Regions from separate parts of the Bacillus paramobilis genome, predicted to be linked through region 3. Evidence: riboswitches for the same ligand, from Rfam matches in the RefSeq annotation. Region 3 holds a riboswitch; each other region holds the start of a gene.
What was found. Region 3 has a riboswitch for lysine ahead of AABL52_RS22730 (amino acid permease). Riboswitches for the same ligand answer to the same signal wherever they lie in the genome.

Region 1 (6,125 bases), 2.1 Mb from region 3:
ACATACGAATGAGTTTGCCGCTCATATAAAATTCGATTGAAAATGGTAAGTTTCTTAAATAGTCATTTTGTTCTTCCGATAGTTGTTTTTGATGCCATTTTAACGCCTGAAATTCAGTCGGTTTTGTAATAAAATCATCCCAGTTCCCCATTACAACTCCATCACATTCTTTACGAATGATTTCAATCACTTCGCTAGAATGAGGACCTTTTCCAACTAGATCTCCAAGACAAATGATGTGCTCAATTCCTCTTACTTTAATATCTTTCAGTACAGAATCTAATGCCGGAATATTACCGTGAATATCTGAAATTACCGCTATTTTATCCATATAAATCCCTCCATTACTTATTGTTTATTATATCCTCATGTTGTGATTGATACCATTTTGGAATATAGGATGAAAAATGATTATGATCTTCTAAAATTCCGTTCAATCTTTCCTTCATATCATCTACTAAATGTGGCGTACTTCGGTTTGTCCATACGATATCAGCTGGGAATGTCATTGCTGCATATAATGAGTACAGTTGCCAAAAATGAAGCGATGGTTCGCCTCCGCAATATCCGTGAACTTGTCCAACCGCAAATGGTTTACTTATTCTTGTAGTAAAAATCGCTACGTTATAAAAATCGTGTATTGGGTCGCCAAAATCATATCCTCCAAAATCGATAACGATAAATTCCTTATTAAGAATCATACTATTTGCTGGATGGAAGTCATCGTGTAAAAATGTGATTGGACGATTCTTCATTAATTGTTTATGCTCCCCTACAAATCTTAATACTGGTTTCAAATCAAGGAAATCTATTTCATAGTTTGCTAACGCTTCTACGTATCTTTCGTATTTATTCCATCGAACCGTTTCCCATTTATTACTTGCACTTTCTCTTTCAATTGAGTGAATCTTCTTTAATACTTCCCCTGCTTTTCTTCCCGCATGATACTGTTCTTCCACCGTTAACTTCCCTAAACCTTCTTCACCATTTACACCTTGGATCCATTCAAATACTTGAATACATTTATTTAATTCCTCAAGCTTTATGAAATGAATTAACTTAGGCGTTGGAATATGTAATAACTCTAATTGTTTCATATACGTATATTCTTCTTGTTTGCGTTCAAAATGAACAGCATCACATACTTTCACAAAATATGTTACTCTGTTTTCTAATTCTATTTTATATTTCTCTTCATGTGAAAAACCTTTTGAAATAGCTGTACACTTTGCAATACGAGGCCATTCTAGTTTTCCCTCTATCTCTCTAAGCATTTCTTGCACAACGTTCACCTCTATCAATATATGTACAAACTACCTAGCACTTCATGCTCTCGTTTATTTTCACCTTTAAACTCCACTGCAAAAGGATATTCGCCATGATGCTTCAAACGTTCTAGTACTAATCCTTCTCCAATTGGTTCACAAAACTGTACATGAACATCACCAAACGATACACTTTGACACTCCGCATTCCACTCTTCATTTTTCACGGCCTGGCTTGCAGTTAGTCCCATTACTTCTTTCCACTTCCGGACTGTTTTTCGAACATCTTTCACTGCGTAATGAATCGTTTCAAGTTGTTGTACGTTGTTTTTATGTGCAGTGATTGTTCCTATGTTACGTAAATCGTTTCTTCTTTCTTCATCCGTTTCATTCCACTGTATAAAGAAAGGCAATTTCGGCCCGTTCTCTTCTTGCTTTACAAATAACATTTTCCACTCTAATAGTCGGCCATCTTTTCTCATTCGTTTCCCTTCAAATGGTCCTATCGTATGTAATCCATGTTTATTAAATTTAACTACTAGTTCTTCAATTGCATCTGTTCGAATGGCGATTTGTAACATTCCTTCTCCATCTTGTAATTTCACTACTGTTTCTTGTACTAATGGATTGTCTGCTTTCTTCGCTTTTTCTTCATGCTGAACTGCTAAAAATTCTATATAGGATAAATCAAAATAACACAAACTATTCCAAGTACCCCAAGTAGTATGCTCTCCGCCTACTACAGTATGAAATCCATGCTCCTGCATTTGGTTTGCCGCTTCCTCCGGTGTACCATGTACTGCGTGTACGAGATGATCAAATCGTAACATGTCTTTCTCCCCCTTCTCTCCATCCTTTTATTGTATATTTTATTTTTCTTTCATTCAATTCAAAAACTTTAAAACCTAGTTGATTTATACGATTAATATGTATTATAATAAAACAAATTTAATTATTGCTGATTGGAAAAACCAAAGGCACTTTTCTCATACGGGAAAAGTGTCTTTTTCATTTATTATTACAGGGGGATTATTTATGCAGAAATTAATTGTCTTTGCTATTATCGGATTTTTCGCTCAATTAATCGATGGAGCGCTTGGAATGGCGTACGGGGTAACATCTACCTCACTTTTATTAATGTTTGGTATTGCTCCGGCCGTTGCATCTGCATCAGTTCATTTAGCTGAAGTTGTTACAACTGCTGCTTCTGGTGCATCACACATCAAATTTGGAAACGTGGATAAATATACCGTTTCCAGGCTTACATTACCAGGAGCAATTGGCGCATTTATTGGGGCATGTTTTTTAAGCAATTTACCTGGTGATGTAATTAAACCGTACATTTCCATATTTTTATTTACTTTAGGGGTTTATATTTTATTACGATTCATCATTCAAAAACAAATTGTCACTTCAAATAAACGTATGTCAGCTAAACAGCTTGTTCCGCTTGGCTTATTCGCAGGATTCGTTGATTCAACAGGTGGAGGTGGCTGGGGCCCAATTACAACACCTGTGCTTTTGGCAAGGGGAAATGAAGCTAGAAAAGTTATCGGATCTGTAGATACGAGTGAGTTTCCTGTTTCACTCGCAGCAACAATCGGCTTTTTCATTTCACTTGGCTGGGAACAAGTAAGTTGGGTTTGGGTATTTTCTCTCATGCTTGGTGGCATCGTTGCAGCACCAATCGCTGCATGGTTAGTACGCATCGTTCCTTCTCATTTACTTGGCGTATTAGTTGGGGGCCTTATAATCTTTACAAACATTCGTACACTGCTTACTACATTTAAAGTGGATCCAACTATTATTTCACTTTCTTACGTAGCAGTTGGTCTTGTCGTTATTATTTCTATTTTCATTGCTGTTCGTAATCATTCCAAGCGTTCTAACGCACCGACAGCCGGATATCCGAATGATCAAAAACAAATGCTACCATAACGATAAAAATACCGCCTGATATACTTCGGGCGGTATTTTTTATTTTTCTATTTTCCAATTAATCATCGTTTCTGTATTGCTAATTCTCTTCATATGTAATTTCTCTAATACACGAATCGAGCTTTCATTTTCAAGAAGTGTCTCCGCGATAATCATTTCTACCTCTCCTGTTTGAAAAGCCCAATTTATTAGTTCACTTACAGCTTCTGTCGCATATCCTTTATTCCAATATTTCTCAATAAATCCGTAACCAATTTCTACTGTATGTTCCTCATTTGGTTTCCCTTTAAACCCTATATCACCTAGAACGATGTCATCTTCTTTTCGAATGACATACCACGCGCCCCAAGGTAATAAAGCCGCATCTTGTTTTACATTTTCTACATGTCCTACAATATGTGGACCACTATTATATCCTTGCTCGTTAGCAACGTGAATACGCTCTTCTGTACACGGCACTATATAGAGCCTTTCTGTTTCTAATTTCATATTGATTTCCCCTTTTCAATTAAACAATACCTCAATTTTACCAGAAATAAAGAGAATATTCATTCTATTCATCAGATTTATACTTATTCTTTGAAACGAATTTAAGGAATAATCCTCTTTTGTTAGTTATGTCGAATTATATTTTCTGAATTTTCTTTTAATTTTAAAGGGTTTTTCAATATTTTTTGCGAAACATTTGTATAACAATTTGTTTCTTTATTTTTTGTTACATAACAGTAGGTTCGGGTGGAGTTTTGCAAGCGTTTCCTATACAATAACCGATATTTTTTGACTTTTCCTAACAAAATATCTTGCAATATATTCAGAAAGTCATTACAATTGCCATATATTAAAAATCTTAGCAATATATCAAATCCTCATCAATCCGATGAGGTAGAGGTTGCGACTTTTATGAGTAAAACGGACGAGACACAGAGAATGTCACCGACTCCGTTTGAAAGGAAAAGTTGCCGAAGTTTATATTTCTTCTCTGGAAATATGAGCTGGGGCTGTCTCCGAAAGGAACAGAACTGTCACGTTTACAAAATTACCGTGTAAACGTGGGGTGCTATCTTAACGGAAGGGTATGATGGGGTGGTTATTTGTGAAACGTTCCGCCAAATTCCTTTGGCGGTTTTTTGTATTTTTCTCCCCCGTTCCTTCCTATCTTACAAGAAAAGGAGTGTTGAACATGAATAGCGCAACAAATCAAACTACCTCTGAAACACAAACTACAAATGGAAAAGGTGAATTAAAACGTAGTTTAAAATCAAGGCACCTTACAATGATTTCTCTCGGTGGTACAATTGGTACCGGACTATTTCTTGCCAGCGGTGGTGTCATCCATTCAGCTGGTCCTGGCGGTGCACTAGTCGCATACGCTGCAATTGGAATTATGGTTTATTTCTTAATGACAAGCTTAGCTGAACTCGCAGCTTACATGCCTGTTACCGGATCTTTTAGCACATATGCAACAAAATTTGTTGATCCGTCCCTTGGCTTTGCACTTGGATGGAACTATTGGTATAACTGGGCCATTACAATTGCTGCTGAACTCGCTGCTGTAACATTAATTATGAAATTTTGGTTCCCAGATACCCCTTCCCTCATTTGGAGCGGATTATGTTTAGCTATTATTTTCCTTTTAAACTATTTATCTGTTAAAGGGTTTGGTGAATCTGAATATTGGTTTGCACTTATTAAAGTAGTTACTATTATTATCTTTTTAATTGTCGGCTTCATGATGATTTTTGGAATTATGGGTGGCGAAACTGTTGGCTTCAAAAACTTCACTGTTGCAGATGCACCATTTAATGGCGGTATCATGGCAATTATCGGTGTATTTATGGCAGCTGGTTTCTCATTCCAAGGTACTGAATTATTAGGAGTTGCTGCTGGTGAAACATCTGATCCAGAGCGTAATATTCCGAAAGCGATTCGTTCTATCTTTTGGCGTATTCTTTTATTCTATATTCTTGCGATTCTCGTTATCGGTTTATTAATTCCTTATACAACAGAAAGCCTTGCTGCAAGTGATGTAACAGTAAGTCCATTTACACTTATTTTTGAAAAAGCTGGCGTTGCTTTTGCTGCTTCTGTTATGAACGCTGTTATTTTAACGGCAGTACTATCTGCTGGTAACTCTGGAATGTATGCATCAACTCGTATGCTTTGGGACTTAGCTCGCCAAGGAAAAGCACCAAAATTCTTAGGCAAATTAGACAGCCGCGGTGTACCTGTTAACGCATTAATCGTAACGTCAATTGTTGGTAGTATCGCTTTCATTGCTTCTTTATTCGGTGACGGCGTTGTATACATTTGGTTATTAAATGCATCTGGAATGTCTGGCTTTATCGCATGGGTCGGAATTGCAATTAGTCATTACCGTTTCCGTAAAGCATATATCGCACAAGGAAAAGATTTAAAAGACTTACCATATAGAGCAAAATGGTTCCCGTTCGGTCCAATTTTCGCATTTGCACTTTGTGTCATCGTCATTTTAGGTCAAAACTACGGCGCATTTATGGGCGAAGCAATCGATTGGAACGGCGTACTCGTTTCTTACATCGGTTTACCACTCTTTTTAGTACTATGGTTAGGATATAAATTTACGAAAAAAACGAAAGTGATTCCACTTGATAAATGTGAACTAAAATAAAGTAAAACGAGCAAACAAATTTGTTTGCTCGTTTTTTATTCCGATGCTTCTCCCTTCCCTATTTCTCCTGTTTTTGCAATAATAAAGGAAATATACATAAAGGTTGGGATACCATGAACATTCGCATTACTGATGAAGCAAAAGCAGCTATACATAGATTAGAACGTGAAGACAAAAAGATCATTCGCATTAGAGGGACAATGACAAACTCTTGTAGTATTTTCGTTGATGTGGATTTAATTTGGGATACATATGATGCAGATGATGTTGTATAT
Region 2 (6,125 bases), 890 kb from region 3:
ATAAATGATTGATGCAGTGCCTCGACACCTGTTACTAAATGAAGGCGGTCAATAACAACTGATACTTTAATTTCTGATGTACTTACCATTTTAATATGAATATCTTCTTCTTTTAAAGTAGTGAACATATTCGCAGCAACACCTGGATTAGAGACCATACCAGATCCTACAATTGATACTTTTGCTAAATGATTTTCATATTCTACAGATTCATATTGTAATGTTTCTTGATGTTGTTCTAATACCTCTAATGTTTCTTTTAAATCATTAGAATGGATTGAGAAGGAGAGATGAACAGTTCCTTCATTTGTAATACTTTGAATGATGATATCTACATTAATATGTGCCGCTGCTAATGTAGAGAAAACTGTTGAAAGTGCACCTTGTTCCAAACCTTTCATTGTGACGCGTGTAATATTATCTTCAAATGCAATACCTTTAACGATTGATTGTTGTTCCATGTTACATTCTCCTTTTACAATTGTTCCATTTTCTTGTTCCATACTTGAGCGAACTTCTAACATGACATTATGATTTTTAGCAAATTCAACAGCACGAGGGTGTAATACACCAGCACCGAGATTCGCTAGTTCTAACATTTCATCATAAGAAATTTCATCTAATTTATAAGCATCTTTTACAACTCGTGGGTCCGTCGAATAAACACCGGTCACATCCGTGTAAATATCGCATTTTTTTGCTTTCAGTGCAGCAGCTAATGCAACAGCAGTTGTATCAGAACCACCGCGGCCAAGCGTTGTAATTTCATGGTTTTCACTGATTCCTTGGAAGCCAGCTACAATAACAATCGTGCCTTCAGTAAGATAAGACTGAATTCGATCTGTATGAATGTCAGTAATCCGTGCACTGCTATGTACAGATTCTGTCGTAATACCAGCTTGCCATCCTGTTAATGAAATTGCGTTATAACCTTTTGCTTGTAGTGCCATCGTTAATAATGAAATAGTTACTTGTTCTCCTGTAGATAGAAGCATATCCATTTCACGTTTACTTGGATTTTCTGTAATAGCGTTAGCAAGTGCGACAAGTTCATCTGTACTTTTTCCCATTGCCGAAACGACAGAGACGATACCATGTCCTCGTTCATATTCTTCAATAATTAAATTTGCTACATGTTGAATACGCTCAGCACTTCCGACAGAAGTGCCACCAAATTTTTGTACAATCGTTTCCATTACGAATTCCTTCTTTCATCCATTTTTAAGAATAGATTAGGACATATATAAATCCCAACATTCCTGTAGTTACCAGAAAAAACAAAAAACACCATCTCAAATAAGTGAGGATGGTGCTGTTACAGGAAAAGGGAAACAGAAAACGGAGCTAATAAAAAAACCGCCAAAAAAGGAATATCATAAAAATGATATCTCTTTTTTGTAGATAGCTCTTCATACATACACTTCTGTACATATGACAGTTCTGTTTCTATTCGAAAACAGCCCCAATCGATAAATGCAGAGAAAATTATCGATTTCGGCAATACTTCCTTTCATCTAATTTCATAGACATCTCTGTGTCTCCATTAGAATAATCATAAGTATCGCAACCTCTATCTCACGTTTTAGGCGAGAGTGTTTGATTTATAAAGTTGTTGGTAACATTTGTTTTATAATAATTTAAATTTTTCGGGGAATCAAGTGTTTTGTATAAATTTTAAAAATTCTTTCTTTTCTTAAAGGAGTTTGTGAAAAGTGTAGCAAAATAAATTCATAGCATGTACATTAAATTTATAGTGCACTGGAGGTGGAAGAATGAAGGGGAAAAAGCCTATTTATGTTTCGGCAGAAATGAAAACGACAATGGAGAAATTATGGGAATATACGCAAGAACCAGATATACATACAGAATGGGATGCTCGTTTTACGGAAATTTCATATTTAGAGAAAAAAGAAGGAGAACCACAGAAGTTTTTATATAAAACAAAAATTGGATTTGGACTTGAAATAGCTGGTGAAGGGGAATCGATAGGTGAAATAAGAAAAGAAATAGGTGAACGTATTTCTTCTTTAAAATTTTGGACAGACAATCAATTATCACTTATTCAAATAGGGCGTGGTTATTGGAAGTATACCCCCCGTAAAGAACACATTCATTTTGAGACACAATATGATTATGATACGAGGTTTGGTCGTATAGGGAATGTAATAGATTTCTATATGTTTCGGCCGTTATTAGGTTGGGCGACTGCTTGGAGTTTTGATGCTTTAAAGTTATGGTTAGAAAAGGGACTTCATCCTAGATTACTAATTAGAAGAACAATGACATATTGGCTCGTGTGTTTATTAATTGCCTTTGTATGGATGTATCAAGGGATAGTGCCGAAACTAGTGTTTACTCATTCAGAAGAAGTAAAAATGTTGTCTGTGACAATTGGTTCAACTGCACATAGTATTTTTCTAGTTAAAATAATTGGATTGCTAGAAATTATTTTTGGTGTCCTATGGCTGTTGCCATTTCCAAAACGAAAAGTATTTATCGTACATATTTTTATGTTAATAGCCTTAACGATAGCGGCGGGTTTTACGAATATCGTAAGCTTTACAGAGCCGTTTAATCCAATTACATTAAACGTTCTACTTATGGGGTTATCGATTGTCGGTTATATAAATAGTTCTGATTTACCGAGTGCAAAAAATTGCAAGAGGAAGAGAAAGGAATAATGTATGGCTAATATGTATGAAAGACTATTAGGGGGTTCTTATAAAAAACTTCATCCGAAATTACAGAAACGCTATGAGATCACGGAAGAAAATAGCTTTACTGGAGAAGGAGAAATGGATGAAATTTACGGTGGTTCTTTTTTCGTAAAATTAATATTAAAAATTGCATCGAAGTTTAGAATGTTTTTCTCTGAGCGGGGGAAGGAAGTGCCATTTACAATACATAATACCGCTGAGCGAGATGAACATGGAAATGAACTAGTAAGGTGGAATCGTACTTTTTATTTCCATAATAAGAAAAGATATTTTAATGCCGTTATGCAGTTGGATGGAGAGAATAATGAAATTGTAGATTGTTTTGGTGAACCGCACTTACTTGTTTCTACATTGAATTTTCATATTGATGAGATGGGGGCAATGCATATTTCTTCAAAGAAACAATGGTTTTATATGTTTGGAAGAAAAATTCCGTTACCAAAGTTTTTGTATGGCGAAGCAAAAATTGTAGAAAGTTATGATGAAACGCAACAATGCTTTCGAATTCATGTACAAGTACGCAATCCGTTAATCGGTTCATTATTTTCATATAAGGGAACATTTGTGGAGAGGAAATAAATGATATGAAAAATATAATAGTTGGGCTTGCTTGTTATATTGTTTTTCTAATATGTGAGTGGACAAATGTAAACCCAGTTGAAGCAATTATATTATTATCTATTTTGTTATTTATACCGATGTCATTTTGCATCATTGATAAGAAAACAAGAAATGGATCATATGTATTCTTTTATAAACTGGTATCGCTGTTATATCCAATCGCAGCAATTAGTGCAACGCTAGCTTTCGTAACAAATCACTATTTCTTTGCTTTACTTTGGTTTGTATATACAGGAATTGTTGCGTTATTTGGTGTAAGTAGATTACTAGAAAGAGGATGGAAACCGTTAGAAGAGACGGCTATCGATAGTGCGTTTATGTATTTGTTTTTAGGTGGTTTCTGGTTTTTTGCTTCAGTAGCAAAACTTTCCATTATGCATTTTAGTTCTGACATTGTGTTACTCACAGCTGCACACTTTCATTATTCAGCATTTCTATTGCCATTATCAGTCGGTTTAATTGGGAGAAAAAGAGAAAAGAGAAGTAAAGTATATGATGCTATTATGTTTATCATCGTCATTTCACCTATGACAGTTGCAATAGGAATTACGTACTCAAGAGTATTTGAATTTTTTGCAGTATTCCTATATTTATGTGCGATTTATGGTTATGGGATTTATGTTTGGCGCACGAAATTTAATGCTATCAGTGCAAAGGTTCTTCTGATCATATCGTCTAGCACACTCATGGTAACAATTATGTTTTCACTTATATATTCATATGGGAATTTGAAACATGTACTGACGATTACAATTGCTCAAATGGTTTGGATTCACGGTGTTGTCAATGGAATTGGAGTAGCGTTACCAGCATTTGTCGGCTGGATGATTGAAAAGAGTGCTTCGAATTATAAATATTACGGGAAACCAATGAGCAGGTTAAGAGGAAATACGACAGTTGGGGAAGCATTTTTACATAACAGACATTTAATAGATAGCAAGGAATACAAAGGTTTAGTTGATAATATGAATGATTTTCATAGTGAGGCATTTGATATGGCGAAGATTCCTTTAAGTATTACTCGGTTTTATGAAAATACAAAAGAGTATGAGTTACAATCGCATATTAAATGGGCTCGGTGGTTCCACCCGGTTGCATTTTGTTATGAGAAAATGAGTAAGCGTGTAGGACAAATACATTTAGGAATGGGCGGCAAGTGGGAAACGATGCAAGGCTCTATCATTGGGATAATAGATGCGAAGGATGGAAGAGAGAATGTAAGGGCTTGGCTAAGAAAAAATGAAGCAGGAGAATCTATATTTGTAGCTCTTTACTCAAAGCATACATATAGGAACGAGACATATATGAATATTGCATTACCTTTATCATATTCGAATATGACGGGGGTTTTGAAATTATGTAATAAGAGTAATGATTTAATTATTACTAGTAAGCTAAGAGAAAACGGTAAGGGAGATGAGGGTATTTATTTACATACTCGTTTCTTTACAATACGTTTACCGTTAGCAGAGACTTTTATTATGAAAGAGAGCACGGATCACATATTAGAAGCTAATCATAGAATGTGGATACTTGGAGTTAAGTTTTTAGAAATTGATTATGAGATTAAGAAAATAGAGGAGAAGTAGGAAAAGCTTGGAGAGATTCCAAGCTTTTTTATGTATGCGTAATTGTCATAGCAACTTGTTTATCTAAGTCTCGGTCCCAAACGCGTTGAATTTCAAACGTACCTTTTTCAAAAAATAATGGGAATCTCTCTTTAAACCAATCTTGCATAGGAAGATTTAGTGCTTCATCAATTGGTACCCATAATAATTCGCCCTCAGGAGGATTCATAAGAAGTTCACCATCAAATGAGTCTGTCCAATAATTAAATACCATATATCGAACATTTTCTTTCGGATTTACGTATTCATCTAATCCCTTAAAACTTAGATTTGAGACAAGTAATCCAGTTTCTTCTTTTACTTCTCGTTTAGCAGCTTTAACGATACTTTCTGGGAAATCTACTTTACCGCCAGGAGCGATATAACCAGGGAAACCTAGACGATCGGGGCGCTGTATTAGCAATACTTCGTTATTCCGCTGAATCATACACATCGTGTAAATACGGTGTTCTATATCTTTCCAATTGTTGCTCATACGAATCTCTCCTCTTATAAAACCTTATAGTTTTTAACTATAGTTATATATGACAAAAAATACAATAATAATACAAAATTATACAAATTACAATTGACTATTACTAATTTTCAGAACTATAATTAGTCTGTTACATAAATACATTGTACTTGAGAGGGGAATATATTCTATGAAAAATAGAATAATCGCAGCAGGAGTAATTGCAGCTAGTATATTATCTTATTCATCTAGTAGTTTCGCACAAACAAAAAAATTTCCAGATGTCCCAGCTAAACATTGGGCAGAAGATTCTATTTACTATTTAGTAGATAAAGGTGCAGTTAAAGGTAACGATAAAGGAATGTTCGAGCCTGAAAAAGAAATCACTCGTGCAGAAGCAGCTACAATGATGGCTCAAATCTTAAACTTACCAATCGATAAAAATGCTAAACCATCTTTCGGTGATTCTCAAAATGAGTGGTATACTCCATTCATCGCAGCTGTAGAAAAAGCTGGTGTTGTTAAAGGGAAAGGACCAGGTGTATTTGATCCAACTGGGAAAATTGATCGAGTTTCAATGGCCTCTCTTATTGTAGAAGCTTACAAATTAGATTCTAAAGTAAATGGTACTCCAGCAACTAAATTCAGTGATTTAGAAAAAAGTTGGGGTAAAGCAAAAGCTAACATCCTAGTTGAATTAGGGAT
Region 3 (6,125 bases):
GATAAAGTAACAGCTCGTCTTTCTTTTACAGGAACGCATAATGATAAGAAAATCAATTTTTTTGCAATTGATATTTTACATGTGAAAGACGGGAAGATAACGGAGGATTGGCATTTAGAAGATAATCTTACACTGAAACAGCAACTCGGGTTAATAGCTGAAGAGTAAATTATATAAGGGAGAGAAAAGCGATGAAAAATATATTCATTATAAATGGACATGAAAAATACGGCACAAAGGAAGGGAGATTAAATAAAACGTTAGTTGATTATATGGTAACGGTATTAAGTGAGAAGAACCATGTGAAAACAACAACGATTCAAGATGGCTATAGTATTAAAGAAGAACAAGAGAAGTTTTTATGGGCTGATGTTGTAATTTATCAAACGCCGATTTACTGGTTTAGTGTACCAGGGTTATTTAAAACGTATATGGATGAAGTATATGAATACGGTTTGTTCTTTAAAGGTGCTGATGAATATGGAACAGGTGGTTTATTAAAAGAGAAGCAGTATATGTTTTCTACAACTTGGAATGCACCTGAGAAAGCATTTGGAGATAAGACGAAGTTCTTTGAAGGGGAAAGTTTGGAATCAGCGCTTAGCCATTTACACCGCGTACAAAAGTTTCTTGGTATGAGTCCGTTAAAGAGCTTTGCTTGTTATGATGTGGTGAAGAATCCTACAATTGATACGTATTTAGAGAACTTGAAGAATCATTTAGAAGAAGTCATTCAATAATTACAGCCATCCTCGTATTTAATACGGGGATGGCTGTATCCATAACTTCGCAAAATTTGCCCAGCCGAATGAATCAATTGATACGTTTTTTTAAGAAGAGGGATATGTTTTTCTTTTTAGAACGGATCAACTTCAGCTAAGTTTGGAGTAGTGTTAGGCTGTAGCAAAAGATTTTTTAACGTTCCTACTTCAGAAAGAGCTACTAATATGTAGCCACTAATCAGTACAATAAGCCCAATGACGCGTAACGTTTGTAAGCTCACTTCATTATTATTCGTTTCCGTTGGATTTGGGGGCGGTGAAGGTGGATTGTTATTCATAAATAAGGCTCCCATCTTTTGTATTTATATATGTGTCAAATCATGATTTAACTTATGGATAGGAATTATATAGTCACTTTCACTATATGAGAATTGCCTATGAAAAGTGATAAGAAATTTTTGGACGAGAAAGAGGGGGATCCAAAAGATTATTAAAACTGAACTTTTGGATCCCCCTCTTTTATTTATCCTGCTATTTGTGGTGGCCGGATTTCCTGTAAACGACCAGTTGGTGAGGGCTAATTAATCAGTGGGGATGAATAAAATCCCACTGATTAATTATTTTCATGTAAATAAAAGGGGGGGAGTTAACCAAAGTAGCTATCCTAATATACGCAACGATTCTTCAATAAACGCGGGGATATCCTCTGGTTGTCTACTTGTTACTAGCTGATTTTGGCATACGACAACCTCTTTGTCATGAAAATGTCCACCGGCATTTTTCAAGTCGATCTCAATAGATTTATATCCAGTCACATCACGTCCTTCAAGTGTTTGTGCAGTGATGAGTAGCTGAGGTCCATGACAAATAGCGAAAACAGGTTTTTTCGCATCCATAAATGCTTTGCTAAAGCGAACAAAACGTTCATCTGCACGAAGTATATCTGGGGAAAATCCGCCTGGTATGAAGAGGGCATCAAAGTTCTCTGGAGAAACATCATCAATATTTTTATCAATCACGACTTCACTTTTTCCTTGTTTACCGTGTACCGTTTTACCTTTTTTCATTTCAATAGTTGTTAATTCATATCCCTTTTGATTAAAAGCTTCTACTGGCTCTGTGTATTCTGTGTCCTCGAAATAATCCGTTATTAAAATAGCAATTTTTTTACTCATTCTAATCCGCTCCTTACATTATATTATCGGTTTCAGAATCATCCTTGAGCAATGTCTTTTATAAAGTGAAACTTTAATTCATATTTTTTCATTCCCTCCAGTTTCTTTGCCCTGTTATTTTAATACATACCCTTTTTATTAGGACGTAAACATGTATTATCGTTTTTGTATGTAAAATCATAAAATATCGGTTGTGCCGGTGATTCTTATTTAAGGAAGAAAAAAAGCCAAGGAGATAATTTATTTTCTCCTTGGCTTTTAAGATAATTCTTTTCATTAAAATGCGGAAATTCGTTGCTTCGTTTTTGGGACAATAATAAATTTGATCCAAAGTAACCCAATAATCATAATGATAAGGCTATGTAAAAATTGACCTGTAGCAATGAGTATAACACTCGAAAATACAATGAGTTGAATGCTTAGTAATATAAAGATTAAGCGAAGAAATTGGTTCATTCGTTTTTCAGTATCAATTGGATATAATGCTACAATAATATTTCCCGAAAAATATTTCCATAAGGAACGTAGCTGCATAGAAATCATATATAGGACGATGTAAGAGATAGCACCTTTTGCGTATATGTTTGGTATAAAATATAAGGCGAAGGCACCGATTAACCCTAAGCGGATATATATACCGAAATAATCATTCCCGCGTAAAAATGCGAGTGTATGTAAATAGAAGAAAGTTGCTCGTTTTTTATGTAATAAAGGTTCAATCCAATTTGTAAGCCATTTTCTTTTATTTACTTGCTTATTCAGTTGCGGAACATCGGTGAAAATGCTAGCAAATTGATAAAAACGAACGTTCATTTTTTCTTCTTGTTCAATTATGTAATCCCACGGTACTCGTTTTGTAGGCTGTTTTTTCGTATATAGAAATAGGAAAGCAAGTAGTAAGAGTAATCCGCCTAATATGAGAACATGTGCTGAGTAAAACAGCATGTAAATAATGAGTGCGTTACAAGCGATACGAATAATGAACCATATGTTTTTTTCATGGCTATCACGCCACATCCAATGTATGTACATATTCCAAGCTTTCGTAATCATTAAAATGATAAAGATTGTACATAAGAAAGGTACCGTTACTTGTAATGATTGCATTGCAAGTGGAACGAGAATAAGGAACGTAAATAATAATGGAAAAAGCTGAATGATGTAATTATATAGAAGAGACTTTTTAAAATAAGATGTTAGTTTCTCTTCTAATGCAAGCAAATAGACAGCATCAGGTTTTTGAATAAATGTACGGATAGGACATCTCGTTATAATGAATGTAAGTACAATCGTGATGAGTAGTAAAGCTATTTCTTTAGAAGGAGATGCTTTTAGAAACTGAGCATAGTAGTATGCGCCAACGCATGAAATAAAGATAAAGCTATATAGTAAACCGTTAATCATACGTGCAAAGTATGTAATGATATTTTGCATATGTTGTTGGAAGCGACTGCTCCATAGTGATTCGATTGACATGTTTTTCACCTCTTTGTTCTATTATATATGTTTTATAAAAGAAAAAACGAGCAAATTGCGTTATGCAACTTGCTCGTTTTTCTTTTCGTTATTTTTTTTCTGATCACGATTCATTAATGGATAGAAGGCAAAGCCGATTACGAATAAACCAATTCCGAGAAGGAACGTTTTTATATCGGATGCACCGGTTTTAATAACCCATAGTGCGTAGCAAAGTGCGATTACTGCGACTATACCATCTGTAATTCTTGCCCGCATTTCATTTTTATATGTTTCACCAGTTGCGACTAGTTTTAACTGGAAGATTGGTGAAACGAGATATGGAATAAGGTAGGCCAGTGTTGATACGGTAATAACGAATGTATAAGCTTCCGCAATAGTTCCTGATAACGTTGAGAATAAGAACACTTGCGACATAATGTTTGTTAATCGTAATGAGTAAATTGGACTTCCTTTTTTATTTGTTTTTGTGAAGAAGGAAGGGAAGAAACCTTCTTTTGCTGCTTGATACGGTACTTCTGAGCTTAATAAAATCCAGCCTAATATAGAACCGAATAGGGAAGTAAGAGCAAGTAATGCCATCAGTTTCCCGCCGCCATGACCCATTGCAGCGTTTAATGCATCTGCTAATGGACGTTCAGAAGCTTGTAATTTATCAACGTGAAGTACACCCATTGTTAAAATTGTAATTCCTAAGTAAATCGCAACTGTAATAAGTAATCCTGCAACTGTTGCGCGTTTTACTGTTTTAGGAGAGGTAGCACGGTTTGATAAAAGTACTGCCGATTCAATTCCGATAAATGCCCAAAGCGTTGTAAGAGCAGCTAAGTTTACTTGTGAAAGAAGGCCGTGTGATACACCTGATTTATCGATCATCGGTGTGTACCATTGTCCAAACTTAGAAGCTTCGAATGCAAATAACGTAACGACGATGAATAAAAGGAATCCAGTTACTTTCGTTGTTGTTGCTAAGAAGTTTAGCTTTCCAGCTCCGCTTACACCGTTTGTTAATATAATATGAGTTCCCCAAAGTAAGATGGAACAAATCGTAAATGTAATTAGTTTTCCGACTTCTATATCGAACGAGCCGATTGAAAAGAGTAGTCGTGTATCTTTCATAATTGGGAAGAAGAGTGATAAATATCCCGCGAAAGATGTAATGATGGCAACGTTACTTGCCCAGTTTGCAACCCAATATCCCCATACCATACTGAAACCAGCCATTTTTTTCTTTTTTGGTGTTGAGAATAAAGCATATGCATGACTTTGTGGTCCTGTCGTTAAATCAGGACGACGAATTGCTAAATTACCGAAAACAAGAGCTAGCATTAAAACACCAAACCCTGTTGTTAACCAAGCTAAAGTGACACCGAGAGGGCTTGCTGTTTGTGCCAACGTACTTGGCACCATGAAAATCCCAGCGCCAACCATGTTACCGACAACGAAAGCTGTTAGTACCCAAAAGCCCCATTTTTTTTGTTGCATAGAAAATACCTCCAAAGTTAGTATAACCAAGTCAAGCGAGGAGATATGTATGTCTTCTTAGTAGAGAAGAGAAGTCCCAAACAAAACAAAAAAAGCACGTAATTTGCCGCTACATGCTTTCTATCTTATAAGAAACCCACGACATACCTCTCGATAGCTCTCCACAAACGAAACGTTTCGTTTGTGACAGTTCTGCACTTATTAAATGCAGACCCAGCAAGCGTGCATGGTGGACACGGGCTTACTTCGGCAATCATTCCTTTCTCATTCCTTCATCAATGCCACTACATCTCCAGAAATGATACTCTTAATGACTGCAACCTCTACCTCACCGAGATACGAATGAGGATTTAAATATTAAATTAACGTCTTTAAGAGTAACAAATGAATTTTTATACGTCAATGGATATAGAAATAATCAGATTATAGGGAAGAGTTTGTGATTAAAAGGGAGAGGGATTGTTATGTAATATTGAATTTTCATAATATAATAAATGTTATTGGCGCTAGAAGATTGAGAAGGGGATGAAGTATATGTCTGTATGTCATAAACATTCAGTAATAGGTGTATTAGATTCGGGAGTTGGGGGATTAACAGTTGCGAGCGAAATTATAAGACAATTGCCTAAAGAGAGCATTTACTATATTGGTGATAATGATCGTTGTCCGTATGGGCCAAGAAGTGTAGAGGAGGTACAATCTTTCATATTTGAAATGGTTGAGTTCCTCAAAAAGTTTCCATTAAAAGCCCTAGTTGTAGCATGTAATACTGGTGCAGCTGCTGCATTGACTGATTTGCAAGAAGCACTTCCCATTCCGGTTATTGGCGTTATACATCCGGGAGCAAGAGCGGCAATTAAAGTGACAAAGAAAGGGAAAATCGGAGTAATTGGAACTGTAGGTACGATACAGTCTAATATGTACGAAAAAGCATTGCACGAGCTTGATACATATTTAGAAGTGCATAGTCATGCGTGCCCAACTTTAGCTACAGTTGTAGAAAATCAATTAGAAGATACAGCATATGTAACGCAACAAGTGAAACAAGCTTTACTGCCATTAACGAAGGAAGATATAGATACGTTAATTCTTGGGTGTACGCATTATCCACTTTTAGAGTCCTATATAAAAAAGGAACTAGGAGAAGATGTAACGATTATTAGTTCCGCAGAAGAAACAGCGATAGAGTTAAGCACAATTTTACAGCACAAAGGAATTCTGTCTGACAATCTTAATCCGAAGCATCGATTTTTTACAACAGGCTCAG

Region 1: another riboswitch for lysine. It lies ahead of AABL52_RS12125 (amino acid permease); the one in region 3 lies ahead of AABL52_RS22730 (amino acid permease).
Region 2: another riboswitch for lysine. It lies ahead of AABL52_RS18105 (aspartate kinase); the one in region 3 lies ahead of AABL52_RS22730 (amino acid permease).

The regions. Positions count from the first base shown of each region.
Region 1 is NZ_CP151108.1:2,351,915-2,358,039, reverse strand. Features, by position in the region: gene AABL52_RS12150 (metallophosphoesterase family protein) at 1-331, opposite strand, end outside; gene AABL52_RS12145 (aminoglycoside phosphotransferase family protein) at 345-1,283, opposite strand; gene AABL52_RS12140 (VOC family protein) at 1,298-2,095, opposite strand; gene AABL52_RS12135 (sulfite exporter TauE/SafE family protein) at 2,193-3,203, shown strand; gene AABL52_RS12130 (GNAT family N-acetyltransferase) at 3,243-3,692, opposite strand; lysine riboswitch at 4,079-4,271, shown strand; gene AABL52_RS12125 (amino acid permease) at 4,384-5,850, shown strand; gene AABL52_RS12120 (iron-sulfur cluster biosynthesis family protein) at 5,964-6,125, shown strand, end outside.
Region 2 is NZ_CP151108.1:3,552,366-3,558,490, reverse strand. Features, by position in the region: gene AABL52_RS18105 (aspartate kinase) at 1-1,196, opposite strand, end outside; lysine riboswitch at 1,395-1,581, opposite strand; gene AABL52_RS18100 (DoxX-like family protein) at 1,773-2,681, shown strand; gene AABL52_RS18095 (DUF4166 domain-containing protein) at 2,685-3,296, shown strand; gene AABL52_RS18090 (YndJ family protein) at 3,302-4,927, shown strand; gene AABL52_RS18085 (8-oxo-dGTP diphosphatase) at 4,956-5,441, opposite strand; gene AABL52_RS18080 (N-acetylmuramoyl-L-alanine amidase) at 5,611-6,125, shown strand, end outside.
Region 3 is NZ_CP151108.1:4,437,621-4,443,745, reverse strand. Features, by position in the region: gene AABL52_RS22755 (ester cyclase) at 1-168, shown strand, start outside; gene AABL52_RS22750 (NAD(P)H-dependent oxidoreductase) at 192-740, shown strand; gene AABL52_RS22745 (hypothetical protein) at 857-1,060, opposite strand; gene AABL52_RS22740 (type 1 glutamine amidotransferase domain-containing protein) at 1,382-1,897, opposite strand; gene AABL52_RS22735 (ABC transporter permease) at 2,174-3,373, opposite strand; gene AABL52_RS22730 (amino acid permease) at 3,434-4,858, opposite strand; lysine riboswitch at 5,005-5,192, opposite strand; gene racE (glutamate racemase) at 5,393-6,125, shown strand, end outside.